4 regions of the Tatumella citrea genome follow, and region 4 is predicted to be linked to each of the others. Evidence: predicted binding sites of a transcription regulator. Region 4 holds the regulator's gene; each other region holds the start of a gene.
What was found. The regulator CRP, encoded in region 4, controls carbon source genes, mostly activating them, when cyclic AMP is high. The targets are predictions, from matches to a motif close to ATGTGANNNNNNTCACAT.
Positions count from the first base shown of each region.

Region 1: the regulator CRP is predicted to act here: its motif matches at 5,962-5,979, upstream of A7K98_RS02090 (PTS mannitol transporter subunit IICBA).
Region 2: the regulator CRP is predicted to act here: its motif matches at 5,690-5,707, upstream of idnO (gluconate 5-dehydrogenase).
Region 3: the regulator CRP is predicted to act here: its motif matches at 3,270-3,287, upstream of A7K98_RS17810 (arabinose ABC transporter substrate-binding protein).

Region 1 is NZ_CP015579.1:409,856-418,055, reverse strand. It holds gene A7K98_RS02110 (two-partner secretion domain-containing protein) at 1-376, opposite strand, end outside; gene A7K98_RS02105 (Ail/Lom family outer membrane beta-barrel protein) at 515-1,081, opposite strand; gene mtlR (mannitol operon repressor MtlR) at 1,911-2,447, opposite strand; gene A7K98_RS02095 (mannitol-1-phosphate 5-dehydrogenase) at 2,530-3,678, opposite strand; gene A7K98_RS02090 (PTS mannitol transporter subunit IICBA) at 3,774-5,699, opposite strand; gene A7K98_RS02085 (carbon starvation CstA family protein) at 6,478-8,200, shown strand, end outside.
Region 2 is NZ_CP015579.1:795,010-803,209, forward strand. It holds gene A7K98_RS03790 (GlxA family transcriptional regulator) at 1-195, shown strand, start outside; gene A7K98_RS03795 (MFS transporter) at 254-1,447, opposite strand; gene A7K98_RS03805 (MFS transporter) at 1,875-3,185, opposite strand; gene A7K98_RS03810 (LacI family DNA-binding transcriptional regulator) at 3,394-4,386, opposite strand; gene A7K98_RS03815 (hypothetical protein) at 4,581-5,189, opposite strand; gene idnO (gluconate 5-dehydrogenase) at 5,807-6,571, shown strand; gene A7K98_RS03825 (MFS transporter) at 6,653-7,942, shown strand; gene A7K98_RS03830 (substrate-binding domain-containing protein) at 7,954-8,200, shown strand, end outside.
Region 3 is NZ_CP015579.1:3,741,744-3,749,943, reverse strand. It holds gene A7K98_RS17825 (sugar ABC transporter ATP-binding protein) at 1-1,131, shown strand, start outside; gene ytfT (galactofuranose ABC transporter, ATP-binding protein YtfT) at 1,124-2,137, shown strand; gene yjfF (galactofuranose ABC transporter, permease protein YjfF) at 2,137-3,120, shown strand; gene A7K98_RS17810 (arabinose ABC transporter substrate-binding protein) at 3,487-4,470, shown strand; gene araG (L-arabinose ABC transporter ATP-binding protein AraG) at 4,550-6,073, shown strand; gene araH (L-arabinose ABC transporter permease AraH) at 6,089-7,075, shown strand; gene araC (arabinose operon transcriptional regulator AraC) at 7,145-8,038, shown strand; gene copC (copper homeostasis periplasmic binding protein CopC) at 8,075-8,200, opposite strand, start outside.
Region 4 is NZ_CP015579.1:78,392-86,591, forward strand. It holds gene tsgA (MFS transporter TsgA) at 1-449, opposite strand, end outside; gene ppiA (peptidylprolyl isomerase A) at 710-1,267, shown strand; gene A7K98_RS00420 (anthranilate synthase component II) at 1,414-1,995, shown strand; gene argD (bifunctional acetylornithine/succinyldiaminopimelate transaminase) at 2,079-3,296, shown strand; gene A7K98_RS00430 (YccS/YhfK family putative transporter) at 3,298-5,415, opposite strand; gene crp (cAMP-activated global transcriptional regulator CRP) at 5,480-6,112, opposite strand; gene A7K98_RS00440 (OsmC family protein) at 6,413-6,817, shown strand; gene A7K98_RS00445 (phosphoribulokinase) at 6,855-7,724, opposite strand; gene A7K98_RS00450 (YheU family protein) at 7,811-8,032, opposite strand; gene A7K98_RS00455 (hydrolase) at 8,035-8,200, opposite strand, start outside.

The sequences.
Region 1 (8,200 bases), 330 kb from region 4:
CATGTGAATTGTTCAGTACCACACCTTTATTGTCGACATCAAAACGGCTGAAAACATTGCGCGATACCCCTCCGGTTCCCGGAGTACGAATATTCACTTGCTCCACACCGCTGGCAGTGCTGATTACTGTGGGTTGCTGGCCGGCAGGTGCCGTCCTGTCTGCGACAATCGCTGCCTGTGGCGCAAAGCAGACACTGCCCAGGCAGAGCAGTAAGGCAAACCGGATACGGCTTAGCAGGCAAATGCGGGCTGATATTTTTTGTACCCGTCCAAAGGAAGATGAAGGAGAGCGTCCTGCTGCACCGGCATTATCAGCCACCACCATGAACAATTGACGAGCCTGGCTGAAAATAATGCGGTAACGTTGTTTATTCATCGTCGCATCCTGCGAAAATACCGGCCGGTCCCGGGCCGATGGGTATCAAAAATAATCACCCGACAGCCCTGGAGTCAGGAGCGGTCAGATCATCACTTTCGCATACCGATAATCCCGGCTTACGCCGGGATAACAGAATCAGAAACGGTATCCCACACCGATATTAAATCCGTTAATCGACAGAGTCTTTTCCACATCCTTAAAGCTTGAACCTTCGTAGCCGATATCGATGGCGATATTTTCCATCGGGTTTATCTGTACTCCGGCGCCATACATTAAAGCGGCCTTTTTGCTGTTCCCGGATGACTCCCAGCCTGAACCAGACACTGAAGATTCACTGTAGGAAAAATCGGCCTTGTCATAATTAATCCCTAACAGGCCATAAATGCTGATATACGAGTTGATCCGATAGGCCGGCCCTGCCGACAGTGAGTAATATTTCATGCCGGCATGGCTACTTTCACTGCCAACCCCCGGATAGTCAGTACTGCTATTGCGCTTACCGCTCATATAGGTCAGCGAGCCGATAATACTTACCGGCGAATCCCACTCATAACGATATTTAGCATTCACTCCGCGGATATTTTTAAAATCCTGAACCTTACTTTGGGCATAACCCAGTGAGACAGTATGGGAATCTGCCATTGCTGGCAGACTGCAGCCCATTGCCGCGATGATGAGGGAAGTTAAAATAGCTGACTTCATGGTTAAGTCCTTTTAGTCAATGTGCTGTTATCAGCACCGATTAATACTGCTTTCGCCGCCCCCTGTAGCTGTGGGTAGCGTTTAAACAGTTCCATAAATGTCCGTAACGGACGGTTTCCGGCCGGTATATATCAGTTCCGGTCGATAATACTGCCTGCTGCTATGGAGTTAACACTGCATGCGGATACTGAACCTGGTACCTGAAATTTTAAAAAAGGTATAACCCCGCTAATCATTACTCACCTGCCAGCCATGCACACTATTCAGAGTTCGTTTGCTACCCTGCCTATGCACTTCTGTAAGCCAGGATACTGATGACTAACTGCAACCAGCCTCAACACTGAAAGCAATAACTGCCGATAATTCTGGTTACAGAGGGGCTGCGATAGCCTTTATTAGGGGAAAACCATTGCCTGTGCGACCCACCGTGTAAAACGAATCATCAGCAAGCTTAACAAGGAAGCAGTTTGGAACTGCCCTGGTGAAATCAGCGTGCTATATCCTTATACCAGGCTGTAAGAGGGTTACTTTCAGCCAGACTCCGCTCGCTGTTGTGCATTAGTACAAACTTTCAGCCTTATGCTCAAGCGAAAAATTCAGGTTTGTGAGCTGTATCATAGGTCACGCTTAATTTTGGGAAAATTACATATTAACCGGACAAATCAATGTTTTATGTAATATTCCTGACCAAAAAAAATTGCAAATCTGCAATGTCAGGAAATTCACCTTAGGGAGCATTAGCCTGCAACGGTCAGAGCAGATAATGTCAGGTATCGCTCATACTGCATAAGGCTATGGCGTGGTAACTGGCGGGTATAAACAACAGAAGTTACTTTTTAAAGGCAGGTTTCTGGCTAATATGGGCGATTAGCGCTGTCAGGGAAAGGACCATCGTGGAGCGGACAATTTGCTGATAACGTTGCTGCTGCATAGTACGTAGCCCGGCATCGTCGCTGACAAAATCCGGTGGAGGTGGTAAATCTTCAACGCAATGGAGTTCACCAAACGGGCCCAGAATTTCATCGTCGGTGAAACGATACTCGCTGCCGTCATGATTCAGTTCTTCACGGAGCGCCATTAACAATTCGCAGTCTTCATACTCATTGCGGTTAATTACCCCCAGGCCATAGATCAGTTTCAGGCGCACTGATAATTCACCTAACGGGCCATCCCCCAGTAGCAGAGGTTCTACCGCATACTTCACCGCATAATCATCTTTGCGGAACACTTTAACCACCAGAACATTCACCGCTTCTGCCAGCATTTCGACAGTTGCTATCAGAAAGCTTCTTACCGATTGCCCGGCATTCAGGCGCTCAAGCACCCGATTCTCAAAAGCCTGTGATTGTTCCATTTGTGCCTGCATATCAATAGTACCACCTGATAACACCCGCGCGGGCACAGCCAGGCTGTGCCCTGATATTTCGTCCCTGAGGAGCGTGGGGCCATTATACCATAGCGTTCCAGGCCTTCACTACCGCCCTGACCACCGGGCTGTCGGCATCCAGGCCGGAGATTTCGGCCAGGGTCGCGGCAACATCCTGCTTAGTCAGTAAACCTGCCAGTTCCTGCGATTGCGGATCCTGCTCACTGCGGAAGTGCAATGCTGCAGCAATCCCCGTAACCAGATGGTCCTGAGATAATTCATATTCCAGCGTGCCAAGCGTTGGTTTGATCAGGCGATCACCGGCACTCAGTTTACGTAATGGCTGGCGCCCTACCCGCTCAACATCATCTTTCAGGTAAGGGTTTTCAAAGCGGCTGATAATTTTATGGATATAAGCGGCATGTTTTTCACGATCAAAACCATAACGGCGGATCAGCACTTCACCACTTTCCTGCATCGCCCCTTCAACCACATGGCGGATCTTCTCATCAAGGATCGCATCACGGATCGTTTTATGGCCTGCCAGATGCCCCAGGTAAGCAGTAATCGCATGGCCAGTATTCAGGGTGAACAGTTTTCTTTCGACGAACGCCATCAGATTGTCGGTCAGTTCCATGCCGGGAATTGCCGGGAGTGGCCCTTTAAACTGGGTCTTATCGACAATCCACTCACTGAATGTCTCAACGGTGACTTCCAGCGGGTCGCTGCTGCCGGCTTCTGTCGGCGGTACAATCCGGTCCACTGCAGAGTCCACAAACCCGACATGCTCTTCCACCCAGCTATGATATTCCGCCGGCAGAGCATTCAGTACATGCCCTTTTAACTGAGTCGTCCCGCGCACCATATTTTCGCAGGCAATAATATTCAGCGGCTGTGTATTGCCCTTATCTTTACGTTGCACCAGTCCTTTGGCGATAGTACCGGCAATCCGTTCCAGGATTTGTGGTCCTACCGCTGTCGTCAGCAGATCAACTTCTGCCACCAGTGCAATAACCTGATCACTGGTGCTGTTGACTGCATTGACGCCTTTGACAATCTCAACTTTAGACTGCTCACCAACCACATGTACCGGATATTCCCCCCGGGCATTCAGGGCATCGACAACCACCTGATTAACATCGGCAAAAGTCACCGGAATACCGGCATCTGCCAGCAATTTACCGATAAAGCCACGGCCGATATTACCGGCGCCAAAATGTAATGCTTTCATAATTTGTCCCGTAATTTGACTTAACAACCAGGAAAATCAGAGAGGTACTGCCGGAAATAACCGGCAGAATACCCCCCTGTTGAGGAAGACGGGATTTACGCGCCGGGCTGACCGGACAGCAGATCCAGCACTTCCTGGACACTGGTAGTGGTCGCCAGTCGGGCAATGACGCTGTCATCATCCAGCGCATTGGTCAGGCTGGTAATCACCTGAATGTGTTCGTTATTGCGTGCGGCAATCCCGATGACCAGCCTGGCGATATCGTCCGGCTCTTCACCAAACAGCACGCCGGCAGGATACTGACAGAACACGATGCCGGTTTTCAGTACACGGTCTTTGGCTTCTACCGTGCCATGTGGCACCGCTATCGACTCACCAAGGTAAGTCGGGGTCAGTTTTTCGCGTTCCAGCATGGCAGCAACATATTCCGGCTCTACATATCCGCCTTTCACCAGTTGTTCACCGACGAAACGAATGGCCTGTTCTTTGTTATCTGCATGGTTGCCAAGGAACACATTGGCTGCGGTCAGTTTGAATAAATGCTCTGGTGTTGGCTCAAAACTATCCGCCAGCGTATCGCTGACTTTTTCACGGTGCTCTGCGCTTCGCCCTGCCTGTTGCAGACGTGCTGTCAGGTCGTTATACAGCCCGCTGTCGAGGAAGTTAGTCAGCGAAATATGCTGTGCATGAGGTGCTTTACGCATTGCCCGCTCGGTCAGATCACGGTGAGTAATCACCAAATCCACATCGTCAGGCAGGTTGTTGATAGCGGTGTTGGTTACAGAAATATGCTGCAGGCCCGCTTCATTCACTTTTTTCCTCAGTACTCCTGCGCCCATCGCACTGGAGCCCATACCGGCGTCACAGGCGACAATAATTTTGCGCACATGGCTCAGATCATCCTGCAGAGGCGCAGCAGTTGCTGCCACAGCCTGGCCTTTGGAGCTGGCTTTCATCTCCTGCACACGGCGGGTCGCTGCTTCAATATCATCATCTTCTTTTACTTTGCTGGTTTTCAGCAGGATTGAAGAGACAACGAAAGAGACGGCAAACGCTGCAATAATTGCGGAGATATTAGCGAAGTAGGCACCTTTTGGGGTCATCGCCAGTACCGCCAGCACAGAACCCGGAGATGCCGGAGAAATCAGCCCGCCATGCAGTACGCTCAGGGTAAACACGCCGGTCATCCCGCCGAGAATGACTGCCAGCAACAGGCGAGGATTCATCAGTACATACGGGAAGTAAATTTCGTGGATACCACCGAAGAAATGGATGATGGCTGCACCGCCCGCAGACTGTTTTGCATTACCACGGCCAAAGAACATATAGGCCATCAGTACACCCATCCCCGGACCCGGGTTGGCTTCGATCAGGAAGAAAATAGATTTGCCTACCTGGCTGGCCTGCTGGATTCCCAGTGGTGAGAAAATACCGTGGTTAATCGCATTATTCAGGAACAGGATTTTTGCCGGTTCAACAAAAATAGAGGTCAGTGGCAGCAGGTCATGCTGAACCATGATATTGACCCCGGCAGACAACAGGTGTGACAACCCTTCTACCAGTGGGCCAATGGCCATAAACGACAGTAATGCCAGTAACATCCCGATGATGCCGGCAGAGAAGTTATTGACCAGCATTTCAAAGCCGCTTTTAATTTTCCCGTCAACCAGACGGTCAAAGGAGCGGATAGCCCAGCCACCCAACGGCCCGGCAATCATGGAGCCGAGGAACATCGGCATATCTGCACCAACAATCACGCCCATGGTCGTGATAGCACCTACCACCCCACCGCGATCGCCACCCACCAGCCGCCCGCCGGTATAACCGATGAGTAATGGCAGCAGATAAGTGATCATTGGCGCGACCAGCTTAGCCAGCGTCTCGTTTGGTAACCAGCCGGTAGGAATAAACAGCGCGGTGATAATACCCCAGGCGATAAACGCCCCGATATTTGGCATTACCATATTACTCAGAAAACGACCAAAGCTTTGGACTTTGATCCTGATATCTGATGAGGACATACAAACACCCCTTATTGATACGCGCTGGCAAATAAGAGAGCGCGATGAATTTTTGTTTTGGATCTGACGCTTTTCAGACATCAGAATTGCTCTGCTCAGGCGGACTCTAGCACGCAGATTTCAGTCCGAATATTGAGCGGATTTTTTGTGATCTGAGTCACTGTCGAGCATAGGGGTGGGGGGTGTTTTTAGTGATCTAAATCACAGATATTCAGAAGTAAAATACAGAATGTGCTTTTTGATGCGACCGATCCGCATTGATGTGTGATGCATGTCACACTTTATCAGGGGCTGTTTGTTCGTATTTTGTGATCTACTTAACAATTTATTTTCATCCGTAATGCGCTGGATCACAGTTTGAGCCCCGGCAACGCTGCAGAAATTCTGCACAGTACGCTGCCCTTTCGTCACTTTAAAACAAAGTTTCGGAAACCGCTGACAGCCTTGTAACAGGTTAACGTTAGCGGATAGTTACCTGACGGGCAGTTTGCCTGCTTCATTTTCAGCATTGTGAATATCGTCAGCGGCGTCAGACACCCGCTGCTGGCGCGATCTGAATCACAGAAACCGCCATGTCAGCCAGCGGCGGAAACCGTTCAATGTCTCCGGTAACCGCTCTCTTCGCCATATCACCACTTAGCCATTTTTCTTCCCGTCAGCCGCTAAAAATCGTCAGGATAGAGCCACCGGTAAAGGAAGAGCCGGTGCGAGGTCTTCGGCGTCATGAATACGTGACCCCTGTCATCCTATAATTCAATATAAAACAGCAGGTTAATCTATGGACAAACACAAAATCCTCAGGCATGTCCCCTGGGTCATATTAGGGATCGTAGGCGCCTTTTGCCTTGGCGTGCTGGCACTACGGCGTGGTGAGCATATCAGTGCCATGTGGCTGGTCGTTGCCTCCGTTTCGGTCTATCTGGTGGCTTATCGCTATTACAGTCTGTATATCGCGCAAAAAGTGATGCAGCTCGACCCGGGGCGGGCAACTCCGGCAGTACTGAATAACGATGGTCTGAACTATGTTCCGACCAACCGCTATGTGTTGTTCGGCCACCATTTCGCCGCCATTGCCGGAGCAGGCCCGTTGGTCGGCCCGGTACTGGCAGCCCAGATGGGCTATCTGCCGGGAACCTTGTGGCTGCTGGCCGGCGTTGTGCTCGCCGGGGCGGTTCAGGACTTTATGGTGCTGTTTCTCTCTTCGCGACGGAACGGTGAGTCGCTCGGAGAGATGATTAAACAGGAGATGGGGCGGGTACCGGGCACTATCGCCCTGTTTGGCTGTTTCCTGATCATGATTATTATCCTCGCGGTACTGGCGCTGATTGTGGTGAAAGCGCTGGCCGAAAGCCCGTGGGGCGTGTTCACGGTCTGTTCAACAATTCCTATCGCGTTGCTGATGGGCATTTATATGCGTTATCTGCGGCCAGGCCGCGTGCTGGAAGTGTCGTTGATTGGCCTGGTGTTGCTGCTGCTTTCTATCTGGTTTGGCGGGGTAATTGCCCACGATCCTTACTGGGGACCGGCACTGACCTTTAAAGACACCACCATTACTTTTGCGCTGATTGGTTATGCATTTATCTCGGCTTTGCTGCCGGTATGGCTGATCCTCGCCCCGCGTGATTATCTGGCAACCTTCCTGAAGATTGGCGTTATTATCGGGCTGGCTATCGGAATTGTGATCCTCAATCCGGACCTGAAAATGCCGGCCATTACTCCGTTTATTAATGGTACCGGGCCGTTGTGGAAAGGCGCATTGTTCCCGTTCCTGTTTATCACCATTGCATGTGGTGCGGTGTCAGGTTTCCATGCGCTTATCGCTTCCGGAACCACGCCGAAGCTGCTGGCTAATGAGAAGGATGCACGGTTTATTGGCTATGGCGCGATGCTGATGGAATCATTTGTCGCTGTTATGGCTCTGGTCGCTGCCTCTATCATTGAACCCGGCCTCTATTTCGCCATGAATACGCCGCCGGCGGCACTGGGGATCACGATGCCTAACCTGCATCAGCTGGGTGGCGAAAACGCTCCGATGATTCTGGCACAGCTGAAAGATGTGACTGCTCATGCAGCAGCCACCGTCAGCAGTTGGGGCTTTGTGATTTCGCCGGAGCAGGTTATGCAAACCGCCAGAGACATAGGCGAGCCTTCACTGTTGAATCGTGCCGGTGGAGCCCCGACTCTGGCCGTCGGTATTGCCGATGTATTCCATAAAATTATGCCACTGGCCGATATGGGGTTCTGGTATCACTTCGGTATTCTGTTCGAAGCACTGTTTATTCTGACCGCACTGGATGCCGGTACTCGTTCCGGACGCTTTATGCTGCAGGATTTGCTGGGTAATTTCGTACCGTTCCTGAAAAAAACCAATTCATTACCGGCTTCCATCGTCGGTACTGCGGGTTGTGTCGGGTTGTGGGGCTATCTGCTGTATCAGGGAGTGGTCGATCCGCTGGGCGGAGTCAAAAGCCTGTGGCCGTTGTTCGGTATCTCTAACCAGA
Region 2 (8,200 bases), 720 kb from region 4:
TCACGCCAGTTATACAGTGAAATGAAACTCGATTATGCCAGCTGGTTAATGCTGAGAACCTCGCGAAGCCTGCAGCAGATTGCTGCCGAATGTGGGTTCACGGACGCTTCACATTTTAGCCGGCATTTTAAACGCCGGAGTGGCAGTTCTCCGGCACGCTGGCGGCTCGAAAACAAGCCGCCAGTAAACAGCTGACAGAACAGAGATCAGGAACAGCATCCTGTTCTGGTTGAGCCTGATTCCGGGCAAAATATCAGGGAGATTGTTTTGGCGAATGGCTGGCTGCAGAAGTACAGAAAAATGCCAGCGTAACCATCAGCAATACCGGCAGCATGGCCATTTTCAGACCGGCATGCTGACCGATCATTCCCAGTAACGGCGGTCCGGCCAGAAAAGCGACATAACCAACAGTGGCGGCAATGGTGACACGGATATTACTGTTATGGCCTTCCCCGGCCGCTGACAGCGTCAGCGGGAACCCCAGCGATGCGCCAATTCCCCAGAACAGTACTGCCACAGCTGCCAGCCACTGGCTGGAAGAAAAAACCACCAACAGCAGACCGGTAATTGCTGACAGAGCACTCAGTCTTAGCATCAATGCGCGACCAAAACGGCGGACAAAACTGCCACCAATAAACCGGCCCAGAGTCATGCCTGCGGTAAAACCAACATAGACCAAAATCCCACTGGAGTGACTGAAATGATATTCATCGGTCATCAGCAGTGGCACCCAGTCGTTAGCGGCACCTTCGGCCAGTGCCATGGCCAGAATCACCACACTCAGCCAAAGCAGACGTTTGTCGCGCAGCGCACGGGCGACCTGCCTCAGATAGCTGTCATGATGGGTATCGCTGCTGATTTCCTGTTCACTGTGCCAGCCAAGTCGTTTAATCAGCGGCAATACACATAAGGCAGCCAGTATAAAAATCAGACTAAAGTGCCACTCAGGAGCAAGCTGCAGGTAGGTCATCAGCATTCCGGCTAATGCTCCGGCCAGGGTACCGCAGCTGAAAAAACCATGCAGTATCGTCATTATTGGCTTTTTTTGCCGTCGTTCGAATGCAGATGCTTCAATATTAATACAAATATCGGCTAATCCTGCCCCAAAACCAAACAGAGCGAGAGCAGTAAATGCCAGTATGACACTCTGCAGATGCAGGCTCAGTGCTAATACCAGTAATCCGCTCAGCAGCAGAAAATATCCGCTAATCATGATCTTACGGATGCCAAAATGGTTGATCAGCTTGCCAGCCAGTAAGATTCCCGCCATAGAACCGCAGGAGAATCCAAACAAGATCACACCCATCGTTTCAACTGAGGCCTGTAAAATATCCCGCATCGCCGGTGTCCGGCTGACCCAGCTTGACCAGCTGAGCCCGGGCAAAAACATTAAGGCAAATAACGCAATCTGTTGAGTCAGCGCGGTTTGTCGTTGATTGTTGTTCATGCTGTTCCTGAAAATCGTTGCTCCCTGACTCTCCGGTGAAGGCCCAAAGAGGGTATGCCGGGAGATTCCTTATGCCGGGATACAATTCTGCGTAAAGTGCTGCGAAGTACAAGTGAATATTCTGATAAAAGCCAGTAGAGATGCTGGTGGTGATCTGAGGTTAGTAAAACAAAATCGTGTCATTGGCTCTGATGCTGCTGGCAGAACTGCTTTCCGGCAGACCTTTACCGGCGCTGTAATCCGGGGCGAAACCCGCCATATTGCAGATTGCAGTGATTCCGGGATTTACGTTACCTGCTGCGGATGAATAAGGAGAAAGTCGTTAAACCCCTTCCGGTTGAGTTTAATTCGTTACACGGGGTTATCAGAAAAATACGCCCTGAAAGGTGAAGGCTGCACCCGGCAACAGCGTTACCGGGTGACAGTATTATTTGGCATCATGAATACGTGGGGTGAAATTCTGCTGCCGTGCCTCTGCCGGGCGCAGATCACACTGCGTTGGCAGTAATGCCGCAATAATCCCGGCAATGATCAGAGAGCCTGCCAGAGTAACAACGGCTGCATTCTGTCCGTACAGGTAGATCATTAATCCGACCAGCCAGGGGCCGCAGAAACCGCCCAGATTCCCCAGTCCGTTAATTACACCACGGGCACTACCGGCTGCTTCCGGCGGTGCAATACGTCCCGGAATACTCCAGAACGGGCTGGTGGCTGCTTTCAGGAAAAAGCCGCAAGCCACCAGAGCCAGATAAGCAGCCAGCACAAATTCACGTAACAGGACTGAGGCCAACAGGCAGGCCGCAAAACAGAACAGAGAAATCATCACCCATTGCCGACGTTTGCCGGTTTTATCGCTCAGGTAAGAGACGACATAAATCCCTGATAACGTCGCGATAAAAGGTAGCACTGTCAGCAAACCGACGTTACCAATACTAGCTCCGGTCAGGTTTTTGATAATAGTCGGCAGCCACAGAGTGTATCCGTAATCACCTGTCTGATAGAAAAAGTTCAGAATCACTAACTTCATCAGGCCCGGGTTATGGAAAACCTCTTGCAGGGGAGCATGACTGATCGGAGGGAGTTTGCTCCGCTCGGCCTTGTCACGGGCCATTTCGCGCAGCAGATATTCCCGTTCTGCTGCCGGCAGCCAACGGGCATCTTCAGGGCGGTCACTGACCATCAGCCACCAGACTGCCAGAACCACTACCGACAGTAATCCTTCGATAATAAATAACCAGCGCCAGTCTAGCAGTGCAATAATCCATCCGGAGACAGGGGCGGTAATCATTCCGCCAAGCGGGGCGAACATCATGACAAATGCATTAGCACGCCCCAGCTCTTTTTCAGGAAACCAGTTGCTGACCATTGTCAGAACTACCGGCAACATCCCACCTTCAGAGACCCCCAGTGCAAAACGTAAAATCAACAGCTGGTACTGATGAGTCACAAACCCGGTAGCGACAGAAACAACGGCCCAGGCAACAAGCGACCAGGCAATAAAACGTTTACCACTGCCACGTACTGCGATATGCCCACCAGGAACCTGCAAAAACAGATAACCAATAAAGAAAATACCGCTAACTACCCCGGCCATCTGGCTGGACATCAGCAGATCCTGCTCCATACCGCCCGGCAATGCGAAACTGATATTTACCCGATCCATAAACGACATGATGCAGGCTATCAGGATCGGCACAATAATCCGAAACCAGCGGGTTCCCGGCTGTGATTTTTGCATGATATATCCCCTTTCTGTTTTGTCAGTTGACGCAAAGCAGAACCCTGCGGGTGCAGTTACGCGCTGCGAACTGTGCTTATCAGGAGCTATAAAACGTGTTTTTGCACTGACAGTGTGGGATCAGGGTCACGTAAGGGCATGTTAAGAAAGTGTGTTACAAGGTTCGTGAACCAGGCAGGGATCTGACAGGGATAAGGTCGGGAAAAGCTCAGAGTGTTTCTCCGGCCGAAAGCTGGTAGTGGAGATCTAAATGGATTTCCGGGGATTGTCCGGCAATTTTCTGCAGCATAATTTCAGCCACGGCTTTGCCTATTTCGAAACGTGGGGTGATAACGCTCGCCAGTTTTAACGGCGTAACCTGGCCAATTTCCAACCCGTGAAAACCAGCAATACTTAGCTGTTGTGGGACTTTCACTCCTGACTGCAAACACTCCTGTAGCACACCCACCGCTAAATCGTCGTTTGTACAGAGGATACCGTCAACGTCGGGATACTTATGGCGGGCGAGGGCCATCATGCCGTTACCGATAGATACTGATGATATTTTGTTGGGTGTGATTTGTCCCGACGGGCGCCCGGCCTGCTGCATGGCCGCACAATACCCGGCAAAACGTTGCTGATCCCGTAAATCGGACATCGAGCCAAAATAGATAATGTTCTGTCTGCCGCGGCTAAGCAGCAGTTGGGTCATATCAAAGCCGGCCTGATGATTATCAAATCCGACACAGATCCGCCCCGGCTGATACTGATTGCCCATGACTTCTGCGACCGGGATTGTGGCAGCTTTCAGGTATTTTTCGGCACGTACCGTATGTGTAGATTCAGAGAGAATGAGCCCTTTGACCTGCATTGCCAGTAGTGCGGCTATTTGTTCCTCTTCCCTGTCAGCATCGTAATCGTAACTTACCACCACTGTTTTGAAGCCGGTATTACCGATAACGGATTCAATACCAGCCAGTAGTCCCGGAAAGATCTGGTTATGAAATGACGGGATTAACACACCAATACGCGCTGTGGTCTGGCTGGCAATTTGCGGGTTGTCCTGATCAGGCAGGTAACCCAACTCTTTGATGACCGCAGCAATTCGCTGTGATGTTTCAGTGGTAACTTTTTCTGGTGTACGCAGATAACGGCTGACCGTCATTGGAGTCACTCCGGCCAGAGAGGCGATATCATGCAGGGTAATACGCTGGTTTTTCATACCGGAGATCCAGGCAACCTTAACGGAATAGCTGCAGCAAAATGCCGCCAGCGTATTAACAGGTTACTTCAAAAATAGCCGGCATGTCACTTTAATGTAACCTGAAATCTGTCGTGGTCTCTGTTCGCCAGAGTCGGTTTTTTGTTGCAGCCCCTGGAGCACTCTGGTGGCGCTCCAGGACTGAGTCGGTAGTTTCAGGGATTAATTAAACGGCCAATTGAACGAAAGAATTGTGTCTGCTCTGCACCTTTTTTTATGGCACCTTCACGGTAAAAGTAGACTTTACGCAGATTACAGTTAAGCAGCTCTGCAATATTTTTAGTGTTCAGGTTGTAGAGATAGGCACGTAGCAGAGAAACCTGCTCTTTGTTGAGATTGAGCCGATTTTCAAATATAACACTATAATTTCTTTTACATTTTTCGCTGTTGTTACGGCAAAGTATGCGGATGAAGAAGCTGAAGTCATCCAGAGATAATCGTTTATCCAGCTCAAAATCGGCATTTTTGATACTCATAAACTGATGCAGTACAGAAAGCAGACAGACTTTACATTCCGGCAAGCTTTGTTTAATTCTTAAAATATCGCTTTCCGGGTCAATGACTATCGAGTGGGTCGTGAGGGTATCATAGAAGACGAATTCAAAACTGCCCGCTGACGGGTGATTAAGCAGCTCATCGACAGAGGAGAACTCCTGAACTGATATATTATCAGAAATGTATCTGCATAAGGTTTTAATTGCGATACAGGTATAATTACAGGTATCAACAATAGCAATTGACCGAATGACTTCCTTGTTATTCATATAGCACCACATTTTTTTTACAGTGTTGATTTTTATGTGAAATCCATGTACCGGTGATATTGGTATTGGTGCCCGTGTGAGACATTTCCTGGCGCTGTCAGTGATGACATCCGACTCACGGTATATTTTATTGAGTAGAGTTTCTCTCCTGGTAATAATAATATCGTTTGATTATGTCAGTTATTTACCCCTTGTTCCAGCAGGCCAGGTAGAATTATCTGAAAATAAGAATATTACAGTTTTAGCAAAGCGTTATGTGGAGCCTTTTAGACGCTAATTTAAAAACTTGAGGCGCAGAATATCTGTCATAAATAATCATTGTCCTGGCGTTTATTTGTCATTTTTATATTCAGTATTTGTCACAAATGATCCGGTGAAGTTTGCTTTATGAAAAAATACCAACGGTTTGTTGAGCATAATGATAACCACTGTGCAGTCATTGCGGCGAACAATACTTAAGCTCCAGTGTTTCGCTGAAAGAAAAATCATGTCGTGGATAAATCTGACAAAGATCACACATTGTAAATAAAGGGCCAAAAAAAACAGTCATCCTCTTTCATGCGTAGCCAGAAGGCGAGTAAAGTTACGCGTAACAGTTGATGAAATGAGATTCTCTGATGAGTAAATTATTCGATTTAACCGGCAAACGGGCACTGATTACCGGGTCAACACAAGGACTGGGATTGTTGATGGCGCGTGGGTTGGGCGAGCACGGTGCAGAAGTGATTATTAACGGACGCGACCTGCAACGTTGTGAAAGCGCGGTCGCAGAATTACAGACGTTAGGAATCCGGGCCAGCGCCAGTGCTTTTGATGTCACCGATCCTGCCGCAGTCACCGCCGCGATTGAACGTATTGAAACCGAAACCGGCCCGTTGGATATTTTAATTAACAATGCCGGAATCCAGTATCGTGCTCCTTTCACGGAGTTTCCGGTGGATCAGTGGGACAGGATTATTGACGTCAATCAGAAGTCAGTATTTCTTGTTTCACAGCAGGTTGCCCGAAAAATGATGACCCGCAAGCGCGGGAAAATTATTAATATTTGCTCAATGCAGAGCGAATTAGGACGCGATAATATTACGCCTTACGCTGCCTCAAAAGGTGCGGTGAAAATGCTGACCAAAGGGATGTGTGTCGAACTGGCACGCTATAACATTCAGGTCAACGCGATTGCTCCCGGCTATTTTGATTCAGAAATGACGGCAGCTCTGGTAAACGATAAGCAATTTTCTGACTGGCTGTGTCGCCGGACTCCAGCCGCTCGCTGGGGAAAACCTGAAGAACTGATGGGTGCTGCGGTATTTCTGTCAGCTCAGGCCTCGGATTTCGTTAACGGTCATGTCTTATTTGTCGACGGCGGAATGCTGGCCTCAGTATAAAATACAGGGGCAGACGGAATCAGAGTTTGCCCTGAAGATATCTTACTGGTTGCCCCTTCGGCACACACAGGATGTTCCCCCATGAATACAAGCAGAAAACTGCCGGTGAAACGCTGGTGGTATTTAATGCCGGTGATTTTTATTACTTACAGCCTGGCATATCTGGATCGGGCCAACTACGGCTTTGCTGCTGCCTCTGGGATTGAAGCAGATCTTGGAATTAGCCGTGGCACCTCCTCTCTGATTGGAGCACTGTTCTTTCTCGGCTACTTCATTTTTCAGGTGCCCGGGGCAATTTATGCAGTGAAACGCAGTGTCCGTAAACTGGTGTTTACCAGCCTGCTGTTGTGGGGATTTTGTGCCGCTGCGACCGGACTTATCAGCAATATTCCGGCTCTGATGGTGATCCGCTTTGTTCTGGGTGTTGTTGAAGCCGCAGTGATGCCAGCGATGCTGATTTACATCAGCAACTGGTTCACCCGTCAGGAACGTTCACGGGCTAATACCTTTCTGGTATTAGGTAACCCGGTCACGGTGTTATGGATGTCTATTGTTTCCGGATATCTGATCAATGCTTTTGGCTGGCGGGAAATGTTTATTTTCGAGGGTGTGCCTGCCTTAATCTGGGCCATCTTCTGGTGGTTTATTGTCCGGGACAAACCGGAGCAGGTGAGCTGGCTGACAGAAACAGAAAAGCAGCAACTGGCCAGTGCAATGGCTGAAGAGCAGCAGGCAATACCACCGATGCGCAATGTGCCGCAGGCCCTGCGTTCCCGCAATGTGGTGGTACTGTGCCTGTTACACGCTCTGTGGAGCATCGGAGTGTATGGTTTTATGATGTGGATGCCATCGATACTGCGTAGCGCTGCATCAATGGACATTGTCCGGGTAGGCTGGCTGGCCGCAGTTCCGTATCTGGCCGCGATTATTACTATGCTGGTGATTTCATGGCTGTCAGATAAAACCGGGCTGCGTCGGCTTTTTATCTGGCCATTATTGCTGATTGCGTCAGTTACTTTTTTTGGGTCCTGGTTACTTGGGAGCTACTCATTCTGGTTTTCCTATGGCTTGCTGGTACTGGCTGCTGCTTGTATGTATGCCCCGTATGGACCGTTTTTTGCGTTGATTCCTGAATTGCTGCCAAAAAATGTGGCGGGGATTTCTATCGGGTTAATTAACTGTTGCGGGGCGCTGGGAGCTTTTGCCGGAGCCTGGCTGGTGGGCTATCTTAATGGTCTGACCGGTGGTCCGGGGGCTTCTTACACTTTTATGGCCATTGCATTGCTGGTTTCTGTAGGGTTGGTGTTTTTCCTGAAAGTCCCTTCAGGGAATTTGGTCACTCGTCGGTTGCTGAAAGGTGATGCAAAGTAAAAGGAATAGCGATGAAACGGAACAGGATGTCTTTGCAGGATATTGCGGACCTCGCCGGACTGACCAAAATGACGGTCAGCCGTTATATGCGTGGACCGGAAAATGTGTCGGAACGTAGCCGTCGGGCCATTGATGAAGTTATGCGTCAGCATGACTATATTCCTAACCGGTTACCGGATATTTTAGCCGGGGCCCGTAGCCGGACCCTGGGAGTGATTATTCCTTCGTTTCGCAATCAGATCTTTGCTGATGTACTCG
Region 3 (8,200 bases), 820 kb from region 4:
CGGGAATATGGTTTTGAACTGGATGTTACCGCTCCGCTGGGCGTATTTTCGGTGGCGATGCAGCAGATTATAGCTATCTGCCGGGCGGTTGATCTGTCGGGACAAATACTGATTCTGGATGAGCCTACCGCCAGCCTGGATACCAGCGAAGTAGAAATGCTGTTCACCCTGATGGAGAGGCTGAAAGCCAGGGGAATGAGCCTGATCTTTGTGACCCATTTCCTTGATCAGGTCTACCGTATTACCGATCGGATCACGGTGTTACGTAACGGACGTTATGTGGCTACGCGGGATACTGCCACGCTGCCGCAACTGGAGTTGATCAAACTGATGTTGGGCAGGGAGCTGCTCAGCACCTCGTTACAACGCCAGGGCCGGACTCTGCACAGTGAAAATCCGGTAGTCAGTTTCAGCCAGTACGGACGTAAAGGAGATATTGAACCGTTCGATCTGGCTGTCCGCCCCGGTGAAATTGTCGGGCTGGCCGGATTGCTGGGTTCTGGCCGTACCGAGACAGCAGAAGTACTGTTCGGTATCCGCCGTGCCGATCAGGGGACTGCCTTGATCCGTGGCGAATCACAAAATATCCGCACTCCGGCACGGGCTTCCCGGGCAGGGATCGGATTCTGTCCTGAAGACCGCAAAACCGACGGTATCATTGGTGCCGCTTCAGTCAGAGAAAACATCATTCTGGCACTTCAGGCACAACGCGGCTGGCTCAGACCGCTCTCCCGTCATCAACAGACAGAAATTGCGGAACGGTTGATTAAAAGCCTGGGGATTCGTACTCCGGATGCTGAACAGCCGGTGGAGCTGCTGTCGGGCGGCAATCAGCAAAAAGTATTGCTGTCGCGCTGGCTGGTGACCCGTCCACAGTTTCTTATTCTCGACGAACCAACCCGCGGTATTGATATTGGCGCTCATGCGGAAATTATCCGACTGATTGAATCATTGTGTGCCGATGGACTGGCGTTACTGGTGATTTCGTCCGAGCTGGAGGAACTGGTGGGCTATGCCGACCGTGTGATTATTTTGCGTGATCACCGGCAGGTGGCGGAGATCCCACTGGAGCGATTATCAGTAGCGACGATCATGACTGCGATTGCCGACGGAGGAGGTCAGAATGGCTGAGATCCCTGAAACCGTTGTAATAACGGAAAAACGTAAACGGCGCTGGCCACCGGGGATTCCACAGATCCTCGCTCTGATACTGGTGCTGATTATTGACAGCCTGGTGTCGGATAATTTTTTTTCTGTACAAATTCGTGAGGGCCGGTTGTTCGGCAGCCCGATAGATATTCTCAACCGTGCAGCTCCGGTAGCCATTCTGTCTCTGGGGATGACTCTGGTGATCGCGACCGGGGGTATCGATTTGTCGGTAGGCGCGGTGATGGCTATCTCCGGGGCTACCGCTGTCAGCATGATGGTCGCGGGCCACTCACTGCCAGTAGTGATTGGTGTCGCGTTGCTTAGCGGTGTGGTTTGCGGCCTGTGGAACGGCATTCTGGTGGCTATTCTCAAAATACAGCCGTTTGTCGCGACACTGATCCTGATGGTCGCCGGGCGTGGTATTGCACAGTTGATCACCCAGGGACAGATCGTCACATTTGATAATCCGTCGCTGGCCTGGCTGGGATCAGGATCACTGGCAGGGCTGCCAGTACCGGTATGGATCACCTTACTGATCGCTTTACTGACCGGGCTGCTGGTGCGTAAAACTGCGCTCGGGTTGTTCCTTGAAGCTACAGGGATCAACCTGCGGGCAGCCCGTAACGCCGGAGTAAATGGCGCGGTAATCGTCATAGTGGCTTATGTGATCAGCGGATTGTGTGCGGCGGTGGCCGGAATTATCGTCGCGGCGGATATCCGTGCCGCAGATGCTAACAATGCCGGTCTGTGGCTGGAGCTGGATGCCATTCTGGCGGTAGTGATTGGCGGTACTGCACTGGCGGGCGGGCGGTTTAATCTGTTTCTGTCGCTGGTAGGGGCTCTGATCATTCAGGCGATGAATACCGGTATTTTGCTGTCAGGATTCCAGCCGGAACTGAATCAGGTGGTGAAAGCCCTGGTGGTTATGGCGGTACTGCTGTTGCAGTCTCCGCGGTTTCTGGCGCTGTTTACCCGGAGAGAACGCTGATGATTAAACGCTATTTACCTTTAATGATCACCCTGGTGGTATTTATCGCTGGCTACCTGTTTTGTCTGAGTCAGTATCCGGCGTTTGCCACCACAAGGGTTATCTGCAATATACTGACCGATAACGCTTTTCTCGGGATCATCGCGGTGGGTATGACTTTCGTGATCCTCTCAGGGGGTATCGATCTGTCGGTGGGGGCGGTGATCGCTTTTACCGGGGTTTTTATTGCACGGATGATCACTCAGTATCATATGGATCCGTGGCTGGCATTTGCCATTATTCTGGCAGCCGGAGCAGCGTTCGGGGCACTGATGGGCTGGCTGATTGATGCGCTAAAGATCCCTGCGTTTATCATTACGCTGGCCGGGATGTTTCTGTTGCGCGGCTGCAGTTATCTGATCTCTGAAAACTCGATTCCCATTGACGATCCCTTATATACCACGTTGTCCTCACTGAGCTGGAAAATACCCGGAGGAGGTCGCCTGAGTCTGCTGGCCGTCATTATGCTGGTGGTGGTAGCAGGGGGGATCCTGCTGGCTCACCGCAGTCGCTTTGGTAACCAGGTGTATGCCATTGGCGGAAACCTGACTTCTGCCCGGCTGATGGGGGTATCGGTCAGAGCGACGACTCTGCGGGTGTATATGCTATCCACCACCCTGGCGGTACTGGCCGGGATTGTTTTCTCGGTTTATACCTCTGCGGGCTATGCACTGGCGGGTGTCGGAGTTGAACTGGATTCGATAGCGTCAGTGGTGATTGGCGGAACATTATTATCCGGCGGAGTCGGCACTGTGTTAGGTACTCTGTTCGGCGTACTGATTCAGGGCCTGATTCAGACCTGGATTAATTTCGACGGCACCCTGAGCTCCTGGTGGACCAAGATTGCTATCGGAATTTTGCTGTTTGTCTTTATCAGCTTACAGCGCCTGCTGACTTACTGGTGGAGCCGTCAGAAAAATGCCCCGGTACGCCGGTTAAGTTGATTGTCTGCAGCGGCAACGGATTGCCTGCTGAACCGGTAAAAAATCGCTATACATAGCGATTTGAATGTTTGCTTCTTCCCTCCGCCAGTTGCAGTAAAATCCACAAAATATGGTCATATTTCTAATTTTTATCCGCTTAATGACCGAAATTGTGATCAACTTCAAATGTTACTCAAAGGTTAATTTAGCTGTATATATGGATAAATTAACTGTCATTGAGCGGTGTGATTTCGCTCTCCCTTTCCTGATGTAAACAAGGATAAAACTAACCCTGATTTTACCGGGGGGAGTGACCATTCGGCCAGGCGTAACTGCTGAAGTCCATTGTTCTGCCACCCGACATTGTGAACATTGCCGGAGAGAATGATGCGTAAATATACCCAACTGTTAGCTGCGCTTGGCCTGGCCGCTGTGATGTCCCATTCGGCGTTGGCAGAGAACCTGAAACTGGGTTTTCTGGTCAAACAACCGGAAGAACCCTGGTTTCAGACCGAATGGGCATTTGCTGATAAAGCCGGTAAAGATATGGGCTTTGATGTCATAAAAATTGCGGTGCCCGACGGAGAAAAGACTCTGAATGCTATTGATAGTCTGGCCGCCAGTGGCGCCAAAGGCTTTGTCATCTGTACTCCGGACCCAAAACTCGGGGCTGCCATCATGGCGAAAGCTCGTAGCTATGATATAAAAGTTATTGCTGTGGATGACCAGTTCGTCAATGCAAAGGGTCAGCCAATGACGACAGTTCCCCTGGTGATGATGGCGGCTACCAAAATTGGTGAGCGCCAGGGCCAGGAACTCTATAAAGAGATGCAGAAACGTCAGTGGGATGCCAAAGATACCGCAGTGATGGTGATTACCGCCGATGAGCTCGATACAGCCCGCCGCCGGACGACCGGTTCGATGGATGCCCTGAAAGCTGCAGGTTTCCCGGCCGCACAGATTTACCAGATTCCGACCAAATCGAATGATATCCCCGGAGCACTGGATGCCGGCAACTCACTGCTGGTTCAGCATCCGCAGGTTAAGCACTGGTTGATCGTAGGTATGAATGACAACACGGTGCTGGGCGGTGTCCGGGCGACCGAGGGCCAGGGTTTTAAAGCAGCAGATGTGATTGGGATTGGTATTAACGGAGTTGATGCTGTCAGTGAACTCTCCAAGTCTAAAGCCACCGGTTTCTACGGTTCCTTACTCCCGAGTCCGGACATCCACGGCTATAAAAGCAGCCAGATGTTATACAACTGGGTGACGAAAGGTCAGCAGCCTGCGGCCTTTACCGAAGTGACCGATGTGGTACTGATCACTCGCGACAACTTTAAACAGGAACTGAAGAAAAAGGGACTGATGTAAGCCTCTGCACCGGTCCCCGCAGCCTGGTGCCGGGGACCGGAACAGGAATTTCTGTCATCTACTGTGAGCGAGCGTTGTCATGATTACATCCTCCGCCCCCCTGGCATTTCAGGGAATTGGCAAAAGTTTTCCCGGGGTCAAAGCACTGCAGGATATCTCCTTTCGCTGTGAGCAGGGGCAGATTCATGCATTGATGGGAGAAAATGGCGCCGGAAAATCGACGTTGCTGAAAATCCTTAGCGGCAGCTATACACCCACCGAAGGCACTCTGATTTTGCAGGGCAAGCCAGTAGCCTTCAGTAATACCACCGAAGCATTGCAGGCGGGGATTGCCATCATTTATCAGGAGTTACATCTCGTCCCTGAGCTTACGGTTGCCGAGAATATATTCCTGGGTCAGTTACCGCGGCGTGGGGGATTGCTGAATAAAAAGCTGTTACGACAAAAGGCACAACAGCAACTGAACGCTCTGGGGATGACGCTGGACCCGGAAACTCCACTTAAATACCTCTCTCTTGGGCAATGGCAGATGGTGGAAATTGCCAAAGCGCTGGCGCGTGATGCGAAGGTGATTGCTTTCGATGAACCGACCAGTTCGCTGTCTGCCCGCGAAACTGAACACCTGTTTCGTGTGCTTCGCCAGCTGCGGGCACAGGGCAAAGTGGTTTTGTATGTCTCCCACCGGATGGAGGAAATCTTTGCCTTAAGTGATGCTGTGACCGTGTTTAAAGATGGCCGTTACGTCTGCACTTTTGATGATATGAACAGCCTTAGCCACGAGCAACTGGTACAGGCGATGGTTGGCCGCGATATTGGTGATATCTATGGTTACCAGCCGCGCCCCACTGGTGAAACTTTGTTGAGGCTGAACAAATTCCATGCCGCCGGGGTAAAACAACCGGTTTCCCTGGAAGTCCGATCCGGAGAAATTGTCGGACTGTTTGGACTGGTCGGCGCCGGACGAACTGAATTACTGAAAGGGTTATTCGGGGCCAGCAAAATACTTTCCGGGGAAGTGTGGCTTGAAGGGGTAAAGCTCCGGCTGTCGCAACCCATTGACGCTATTCGCTCCGGCATTCTGTTATGCCCTGAAGACAGAAAAGCTGACGGCATTATTCCTGTTCACTCGGTCAATGAAAATATCAATATCAGCGCAAGGCGGGAGCATTTGTCAGCCGGTTGGCTGGTGGATAACCGGTGGGAGCTGCAGAATGCCGGGCAGCATATCCGCGGTTTAAAAATCAAGACACCCACCGGCGAGCAGCAAATAGCCCGGCTCTCTGGCGGAAATCAGCAGAAAGCTATTCTCGGCCGTTGGTTATCTGAGAACCATATCAAAGTGATGTTACTGGATGAGCCTACCCGCGGTATCGATGTGGGAGCCAAACATGAAATTTATCAGCTGATCTATCAACTTGCCTCGCAGGGCGTCGCCGTGCTGTTTGCCTCCAGTGACCTGCCGGAAGTGTTAGGACTGGCTGATCGTATTATCGTGATGCGTGAAGGTGCCATTGCCGGAGAACTTTCCCATGATCAGGCTACCGAACCTCAGGCGTTAAGCCTGGCGATGCCGGTGGCTTCCGGACAACCGGCTGTTGCCTGAAACCAGGAGTTAACTATGACTAATTCAACTTCAACCCCTTCTGCCACCGCACCGCTGGCAGCGTCTTCCGGGCAACGCCTGAACCGGCTATGGAACAATTTTGGCATGCTGGTGGTGTTTGCATTGTTGTTTGTTGTCTGCGCCATTTTTGTACCGAACTTTGCCACGTTTATTAATATGAAAGGCCTGGGACTGGCGATGTCGATGTCAGGCATGGTGGCCTGCGGGATGCTATTTTGCCTGGCTTCCGGCGATTTTGACCTTTCAGTCGCTTCAGTCATTGCCTGTGCCGGGGTCGTGACCGCGGTGGTGATGAATCTGACGGAAAGTATGTGGATTGGCGTAGGAGCCGGTTTGCTTCTGGGCTGTCTGACCGGGCTGGTCAATGGCTTCGTGATTGCGCGACTTAAAATTAATGCACTGATCACCACTCTGGCGACGATGCAGATTGTGCGTGGCCTCGCTTATATCATCTCTGACGGGAAAGCGGTGGGTATTGATGATGATTCGTTCTTCAGTCTGGGATATGCCAACTGGCTGGGCGTGCCGGCACCGATCTGGCTGACCATTCTTACGATGGTTATCTTTGGATTTCTGCTGAACAAAACGATCTTTGGCCGGAATACTCTGGCAATAGGCGGTAATGAAGAAGCCGCCAGACTGGCCGGGGTACCCGTTGTCCGTACCAGAATCATTATTTTTATCCTTTCCGGGCTGGTGTCCGCCGCTGCGGGAATTATTCTGGCCTCACGCATGACCAGTGGCCAGCCGATGACCTCGCTCGGGTACGAGCTGGTAGTCATTTCTGCCTGTGTATTAGGAGGCGTCTCACTAAAAGGTGGGGTAGGACGCATTTCTTATGTCGTTGCCGGGGTATTAATACTGGGTACCGTGGAAAACGCTATGAACCTGCTGAATATTTCACCATTTTCACAGTATGTAGTACGTGGTGCTATTTTGCTGGCGGCCGTTATTTTCGACCGTTATAAACAAAAGAACTGAGCCTGAAAGTCTCGCTCTCCAGCATGCATTCTGGCTGATTTACTTCTTTAGTCCCGGGGAGAATTTACGATGCTGCATTCGCCATCCGGTATGTTACAGAAAGATCCGTTACTGCCTGGCTATCATTTTAATGCCTGGCTGGTGGCGGGGCTGACACCCATTACTGCCGGAGGGGCTCTTGATTTCTTTATAGACCGCCCTGAAGGTATGAAAGGCTATATTCTTAACCTGACTATCAGCGGCAAGGGTCGGGTTTTTGAAGGCGAATCCGGGTTCAACTGCGAACCGGGGGACATGTTGTTGTTTCAGCCACAAATGGCCCATTATTATGGCCGGGCGCCGGAGAGTGATAACTGGTTTCACCGTTGGGTCTATTTCCGTCCCAGAGCGTTCTGGAGTAACTGGTTACAGTGGTCGACACTGCAATCCGGCGTAGGCAGGTTACGGTTACCGGAGAGTCTGCAGGCTGAATTTAATCAGCTGTTTATTAATATTGAGCAGGTGCACAATTCAGGAAGACCGTTCGCCGAAGAAATGTCGATGAATTTGCTGGAAAATCTGCTGCTAAGAGCGGCGGAAGAAGACCCAAGACATCAGCAACAGGTTCGTGATGCCCGAATTGTTGAAGCCTGTCAGTTTATGACCCTGCGGCTGGCCAGTGACCTGAAAATTGAGGACATTGCCCGGCACGTTTGCCTGTCACCGTCACGCCTTGCTCACTTATTTCGCGAGCAACTGGGAGTTAACCTGCTGCGCTGGCGCGAAGATCAGCGGATTATCCGTGCCAGATTATTGCTGCAATCTACTCTCGAACCGGTGGCAACGGTTGCCAGAGAAGTGGGATATGACGATCAACTCTACTTTTCCCGGGTCTTCCGTAAACGGGTGGGAGTCAGCCCGAGTGATTTTCGTCGTCGCAGTCATGAAGATGAAGCGATGTTATCTGCCGAATCTCACCGGTAAGACGGCCGACATCTTCTGATGCCGGCATCTGCGTATTTACTTCACACTAAAGGTATAGCTGCCTTTGGTTTTATGGCCATCGACAGACAGTGCGTGCCAGTCAACCTGATACTTCCCCTGGCTCAGTGGATGAGTCACCGGCACAATCAGGGTGCTTTTTGA
Region 4 (8,200 bases):
ATCGGAAACAGTGTTCCTGCCATGCTGAAGAACGAGTCAGTGAACAGCAACCGTGAACCCCGTTGACGCCCTTCATACAGATGAGTAATCAGGAAAGTCCCAATCGACATAGTAATGCCGCTGACTATCCCCAGTACGAACATGCAAACGGAGAAGATGGCGAGACTCTGCCCGGTGACTAAACCGATAATCGCCAGAACCATCAGGATAAAGCCGAAGATGAGTTGGCGTTTTAACGGGATAATTTCCATCAGCCATGCATTCAGGAAGATTGCCGCCAGAATTCCGGTATTTAGAAAGGTAAATGTATTGCTCATGCTGGCAACGGGCACATGAAACGACTGAGCAATATTATCCATGACCATTCCGGTCACAATCACCAATGCACCGGTAAGCGCATAGGAGAAAAAACTGATCCAGGTCAGGCCAGTCAGGTTGGTCTTTGTCATTGTTTTACACCCTTATAGGAATAAAAGGCGGGAAGTACACCCAGGGATTGTAGAGTGAATCGTGATCTTTATAAATAACCAATGAAATATCATGGTTTTATTTCATATGAAACATGATTCTATTCACATAATTACGATGTGTCATTGATCTTTTCCTGCGATATCGGAGTTTTCCCGCCGGTAAATCTCTGGTTCTTAACCCGTGAACTCTCTACAATTGAGCGCATTTTCCGTAGTGTGAATTCAATCAGGGAGTATTTATGTTGAAACGTACTTTAGCGGCAGCTGTGGCATTGCTTGCGCTTTCCTCTGCTGCGGCAGTAGCTGATACCCATGTGCTGTTAACCACTTCAGCTGGCAACATTGAGCTGGAACTGAATGATCAAAAAGCACCGATCACCGTCAAAAACTTCGTCAACTATGTTAACAGCGGCTTTTATAACAACACGGTGTTTCACCGGGTGATTCCGGGCTTTATGATCCAGGGCGGTGGCTTCACTGCGGATATGAAAGAGAAATCAGCGGGTGCTCCGATAAAAAATGAAGCAGATAACGGATTACGTAACCTGAGAGGAACTATCTCTATGGCACGTACCGCAGATCCTGACAGTGCGACCAGCCAGTTCTTTATCAATGTTTCCGACAATGCCTTCCTGGACCACGGTCAGCGTGATTTTGGATATGCGGTGTTTGGCAAAGTGATCAAAGGTATGGATGTTGCAGACAGCATTTCACAGGTTGCCACCTCAAACGTTGGTCCTTACCAGAACGTTCCGTCAAAACCAGTGACGATTATTTCTGCGAAAATCTTACCCTGAATTGCCATCAGCCAGTGAGATTAGCGGTTAATCTCACTGGTTCTCTGCATTAAGAAATAATGACCTGCCCCTGAATCAAAAAATGCCGGAAAAAGATCACAAGCCCGGTGAGACTCTGGGTGATTCACGGTCAGGAAAGGCCAGCCATGTTACTTCTTATCGACAACTATGATTCATTCACCTGGAACCTCTGTCAGTATTTTAGTATGGCGGGGGTAACCGTACGGGTGGAGCGTAACGACGCAATAACACTTGCTGATATTGAGGCGCTACCAGTGACTCATCTGGTGATATCTCCCGGGCCCTGTACGCCTGAGCAGGCGGGTATCTCGGTGGCTGCAATACGTCACTTTGCCGGAAAAATTCCTATTCTAGGCGTCTGCCTGGGGCATCAGGCCATTGCGATGGCGTTTGGTGGCCATGTTGTTCGTGCCCGACAGCCTATGCATGGTAAAACCTCAGTGATTCGTCATGATGGTCGTGGAGTGTTCAGACAACTAAATAATCCACTGACTGTCACCCGCTATCACTCATTGGTTGCGGAGGCAGAAACATTGCCGGATTGCCTGGAGATCACTGCCTGGAGCGAAAACAATCATCAGTTTGATGAAATCATGGGAATCAGGCACAAAACTTTGCCAGTTGAAGGAGTTCAGTTCCATCCTGAAAGCATCATGAGTGAACAGGGTGTAGAATTATTGAAAAACTTCGTTAATCAGGCTGGTTAATGTTTGCCTTTGTTTGATTTTTTATGCATATTTTTTGACTGGTTATTTAATTTAACAGACACGACAATCAGGCGGGATATTCAATGGCAAAAGAGACAATGGCAGTAAACCGGGAAACGTTCGATCAGGTGATTTTGCCTGTTTATGCGCCAGCCCGGTTTGTTCCTGTCAAAGGTAAAGGCAGTCGGGTGTGGGATCAGCAGGGGAAAGAGTATGTTGATTTCTCCGGTGGGATTGCGGTTACAGCATTAGGCCACTGTCACCCGGCATTGGTTGAAACACTGAAAACTCAGGGTGAGACTCTGTGGCATACCAGTAATGTCTTTACCAATGAACCAGCGTTGCGACTGGCAAGTAAGCTGATTGCTGCAACGTTTGCTGAGCGGGTCTTTTTTGCCAATTCTGGTGCTGAAGCGAATGAAGCGGCGTTTAAACTGGCACGTTACTATTCGTCAGTACGCCACAGCCCTTATAAAACTAAAATTATCGCGTTCCATAACGCTTTTCACGGTCGTACTTTGTTTACGGTTTCGGTAGGCGGGCAGCCTAAGTATTCTGATGGTTTTGGACCTAAACCAGCAGATATCGTGCATGTCCCGTTCAATGACCTGGATGCCGTGAAAGCGGTAATTGATGATCATACCTGTGCGGTCGTGCTCGAACCTATTCAGGGCGAGGGGGGGATTACCCCGGCCACACCTGAGTTTATGCAGGGATTACGCGAGCTCTGTGACCAATACAAGGCATTGCTGGTACTGGACGAAGTGCAAAGTGGAATGGGCCGTAGTGGAAAACTCTTCGCTTATGAACACTATGGTGTGACTCCTGATATTCTGACCACAGCCAAAGCACTGGGTGGCGGATTCCCTGTCAGTGCTATGCTGACCACTGAAGAGATTGCTTCGGCAATGTCTCCGGGTACCCACGGTACGACCTACGGGGGCAACCCTCTGGCCTGTGCGATTGCTGAAACGGCACTGGATATCATTAACACGCCCGAAGTGCTGGAAGGTATTGAGCAGCGTCGTCAGTGGTTTGTTGAAGAAATTGAGAAAATTAATCAACGTTTCTCTATTTTTAGCGAAATACGTGGCAAAGGCTTGCTGATTGGCGCGGCACTGAAAGATGAGTATCAGGCGAAAGCCCGTGATTTGTTACATGCTGCCGCTGACGAAGGTGTAATGATTCTGACTGCTGGCACCGGAGTTATTCGTTTCGCACCGTCCCTTGTCATCCCTGAACAGGATATTCGTGAAGGTATGGCTCGTCTGGCAAAAGCAGCAGAGAAGCTGTTTGCCTAAGCTAATCTTTGGTGGCGGCCTTTGGGCTGCCATCACTGTTATGTTTATGGTCCGTTTTTTTAATCGTTAGCCACTGACCGTGACGGGGACGTTGGCGCCAGACAATTGACGAAATAGTCCTCATTACCTTCAGATGACTTAAAATCTGATCCAATTGCCTTTCCATAATAGTCACCGGACCTAAGGGTATTTTGTCCGGAGCATCCATGACAAAATTACTGTGATCTTCATCATTCTGGTAGCGTAACCGTTGCTGGCATTGTTGCAGAGCTATTTCACAGGATTCCAGATAGCGTTGTGCCAGGTCAGGAGTCAACATAGTGTGTTCACGGGCGAGTGTAGTCAGTACATTGATATGCTCAACGATAAACTGGCTATGGGTCACCCACAGACGCATTTCACTCAGATATTCGTTATCGAAACCTGGTTCCTGCATCGCCTGATTCAGAGAGTTAAACAGCGCATTATGTCGTTGGTTAGCTTTGATCCTGATATTTTCCAGCACATCGGCAGTCTGTTCTGGTCCAAGCAGAATCTGTAAGGCCTTCTGATAAGTCTCAAGGACATCCTGAGCATTTTTACGTAATAAAGCACTTTGCCATTGGGGCCAAAGCCATAGCATGCCGGCAAAAGCTATCAGACAGCCCAGCAGTGTATCCAGCAAACGCGGAACCAGGAAATTGACCCCATTCAACGATAATAGCTGCAGGCTGTATACTGCTGTTACGGTAAAGCCAATGGTTGCCCATCCGTAATACTGGCGGGAGAACAGATAGCTGAAAAGTGTAATGACCAGCATCGTTATCAGGATAACGGGTTCCGGAGTGGATAGCTTCAGTGATAAAGCCGCAATAATAAGCCCGGCAAATGTGCCAAGAGCACGGTGCTGAATCCGTACCCGGGTTGCGGTATAGCCATTCTGACTAACCAGTATTATGGTCATGAGCACCCAGTAGGGTTTTGGCATATTCAGCGACAGGGCCAACATGCTGGCTGCCATCAGCATGACCGAGAAACGCCCCGCAGTGCGCAAAGCCGTGGATTTTAACGACAAATAGCTGCGTAAAGCTGACAGGAAAGGCAAGCGGCGTTGAGTATCTGCCATAATATCGCGACGATACAGCGGCATACCCGACTGCAGCACTTTGGCGATTTTACTGAAGTGATAATGGTAAAATTGTCCGACAGGATTGTCAGGGAACTGCCGGGCGATATTTTGTAGCTCATCCAGGGAGTCTTTCATCGAAAACTTGCCAGGTATCTGGTGATACAGAATGTTGTCGGCAGTTTTTCTTAACTGCTCAGCCACCAGATCGGCATTGCGCTTAATCACTTCCGCTGACTGGCTTTTTTCTACCAGCTCTCTGACATCTTCGCTCTGGCTGAGAGTGACGGAAATATGCTCCTGCAGGTCTTCGGCCATCATAAATGTCCGGATCAGATAGCGTTCGCGACTGTTTTTTTCTGCCGACAGCATATGAATTTGCTGATAACCAGTATTTATCAGATCGACGACTTTTTGCTGATAATTCAGCAGTGCGGGTAGCGATTTGTCGTAATCATTGCTGCTTAGCAGTGCATATTTCGCTTCACAATAGTTGGCCAGGGCCCGGTACAACAGGCTAAGCGTTTCGCGCAGAGGCTGATCTTTTGACAGTCTGAACCAATACCAGTTAAACAGGCCGTACCATAATGTTCCGCCGCCATACAGCAATGGCGGGCCCCATACCGGCATTCTTCCGGCCAGGCTAAGCGTAAAAGTCATGGCGATCAATGCACCCGGCAACAGACGGCCATGTAACGGGCTGATTTCGCCACAGACTCCAATCAGCAGGGGTAAAATCCCGACAATAAATGGCAGCGGCACATTATGTTGCAGTAACCATTGCAACAGGTAGCTGCTGAAGGCAAACAGAGAGCCGCCGATAATGATGCGCTTAAAAAAATGACGGTGTGGGGTATCCAGCCCGGAAAGATTACAGCATGCGGGAACCAGCGAGAAAAGCAGCCCTTTTTGCAGATCGCCAGCCAACCAGCCAATTGCAACAGGGAGGCAGAGGACCAGCGTTTGGCGCAGTGCGTAATTAACTTCCGGATGATAAATAATTCTGCGCCACATCAGATACAACCGCAGGTAGACAATAAAACGGAACACGGCAGGGACCTGCCGTGCATATCACAAATTAACGGGTACCGTAGACGACGATTGTTTTCCCATGTGCTGAGATAAGATTCTGGTCTTCCAGCATCTTAAGAATTCGTCCTACTGTCTCGCGGGAACAGCCAACAATCTGGCCAATTTCCTGACGGGTAATTTTAATCTGCATTCCATCCGGGTGAGTCATTGCATCCGGCTGGCGTGCCAGGTTAAGCAGTGTCTGAGCGATACGTCCAGTCACATCAAGGAAGGCAAGGTTGCCCACTTTCTCAGAAGTGACCTGCAGGCGCCGGGCCATCTGAGATGACAAGCGCATCAGAATCTCGGGATTCACCTGGATAAGCTGGCGAAATTTCTTATATGAAATTTCAGCAACCTCACATGCCACTTTGGCACGAACCCAGGCGCTACGTTCCTGACCTTCCTCAAATAATCCCAACTCTCCAATAAAATCACCCTGATTCAGATAAGAGAGGATCATCTCCTTTCCTTCTTCATCTTTAATCAGAACTGCGACGGAACCCTTAACAATATAGTAGAGGGTTTCCGCTTTCTCACCCTGATGGATAAGTGTGCTTTTGGAGGGGTATTTGTGAATATGACAATGGGACAGGAACCATTCTAATGTAGGGTCTGTTTGTGGTTTACCAAGAACCATTCTCTTCTATCCTCTGTTGTAATCGTGCCGGAAACACAGGGGGTAAGCTCCTGTGGGGCGCTGAAATCATAGGGCATTTTCGGCTGGCATTTACGATAATCAGTCAGGCTCCGTTCTGATGATCCTGCTCGTTTAGCCATAGTTGTCATCGGGTAAAAAAACTCTACCCCTTTGTTTGTAGCATACCCTGACGAAACTGTCTCCTGTTGTCTTGTCTGACTTTTGTCATTTGGGGCCGATTGCTGTTTATACTCTGAAGGAGTAATCTGGCGGAAATTTTAGCAATTGAGAGTGAGCATAATGCAGGCACGTGTGAAATGGGTCGAAGGGCTAAACTTTATCGGGGAGTCTGCGTCCGGGCACCAGGTTCTGATGGACGGTAACTCAGGCGATAAAGCCCCAAGTCCGATGGAAATGGTTCTGATGGCGACCGGAAGTTGCAGCGCTATTGACGTAGTCTCTATCCTGCAAAAAGGCCGCCATGAGGTGACTGATTGTGAGGTGAAACTGACTTCGGAACGTCGCGAAGAAGCACCCCGCTTATTTACTCATATTAATCTGCATTTTGTTGTCAGCGGTCATAATCTTTCAGATAACGTCGTTGAACGGGCAGTCACGCTGTCTGCAGAAAAGTATTGTTCCGTTTCATTAATGCTGGGTAAAGGCGTGAATATTACCCATAGCTTTGAAGTGATTAATCGCTGACAAGGCGGTCACGGATGCCTCTTGGGGATCCGTGGCCTTAGTTGAAACTGCGTTCTTCCATCAGTCGTTTTACCAGGGGCGTCATAATCAGCTCCATCGCCAGCCCCATTTTCCCGCCAGGCACCACTAATGTATTGATATGTGAAATAAACGACCCCTGAATCATGGCCAGTAAATAGGGATAGTTAATTTCTTCCAGACCACGGAAATGAATCACGACAAAACTTTCATCGAGTGACGGGATAGTTTTGGCGGCAAAAGGATTCGAAGTATCGACCGTCGGAACGCGTTGGAAATTAATGTGAGTGCGTGAGAACTGCGGAGTGATGTAATTAATATAATCATCCATTGAACGCACCACAGAATCCATGACTGCTTCTCTGGAATGACTGCGTTCACGCATATCCCTGACCAGCTTCTGAATCCACTCCAGGTTGACGATAGGTACCACACCCACCATCAGATCCACTTTATCGGCAACGTTATGCTGATCAGTAACAATCCCGCCGTGCAAACCTTCATAGAACAACACATCCGTGTTATCCGCCAGTGGCTGCCAGGGCGTAAATGTTCCGGGAACCTGCTTCCAGGGCACAGCTTCATCATAGGTATGCAGATATTTTCGTGAACGGCCGGTACCCTGCAGCCCGTATTCGGTAAAGGTTTGCTCCAGCAACGAGAAGTCGTTTGCTTCAGGCCCGAAATAACTGATATGTCGTCCCAAATCGCGGGCTTTACGGATAGCAACATCCATTTCCGGCCGGCTGTAGCGGTGAAAACTATCACCTTCCAGTTCAGCGGCATGGATGTTTAGTTGCTGGAATATTTTACGAAAGGCAAGGCTGGTCGTTGTCGTTCCGGCCCCACTGGATCCGGTCACAGCGATAATTGGGTGTCTGGCTGACATGAAAATTTGCTCCCTGAACCAATAAGGCTGACAGCATTGTTAGCATGTATAGCGGCGTGTGTCATCTGTCAGGGGTATGGAAGTTGTTACTCAGCTCTGAAATCACGGGCAGGCATCAGAGTGACAGATTCATGTAATTCTGACCAGACGACGACAATTTGTCCTGCACTGAGTTGCTGGCGGATATCCGCCGTCTTTTCATCAAGAGTTCGCTCATACTCGCCATAATCTGTGCCCTCTCTGAGTACAAAAGACTCTATCAGGTTATCCAGCGTTTCAGGGGCGATTTGTTGCCAGGGAATGATCACGGTTATTTATCCAGCCAGGTAGAAAGCCATTGCGGAATGCGCTGTTCCAGCCACATCACCGGACGAGTCAGAGAGCCTCCGACAAATCCAACATGCCCGCCATAACGAGATAACTGATAGGTGATGCTCGGTGATAAATGTTCAGGATTCGGTATCACGTCAGGCACC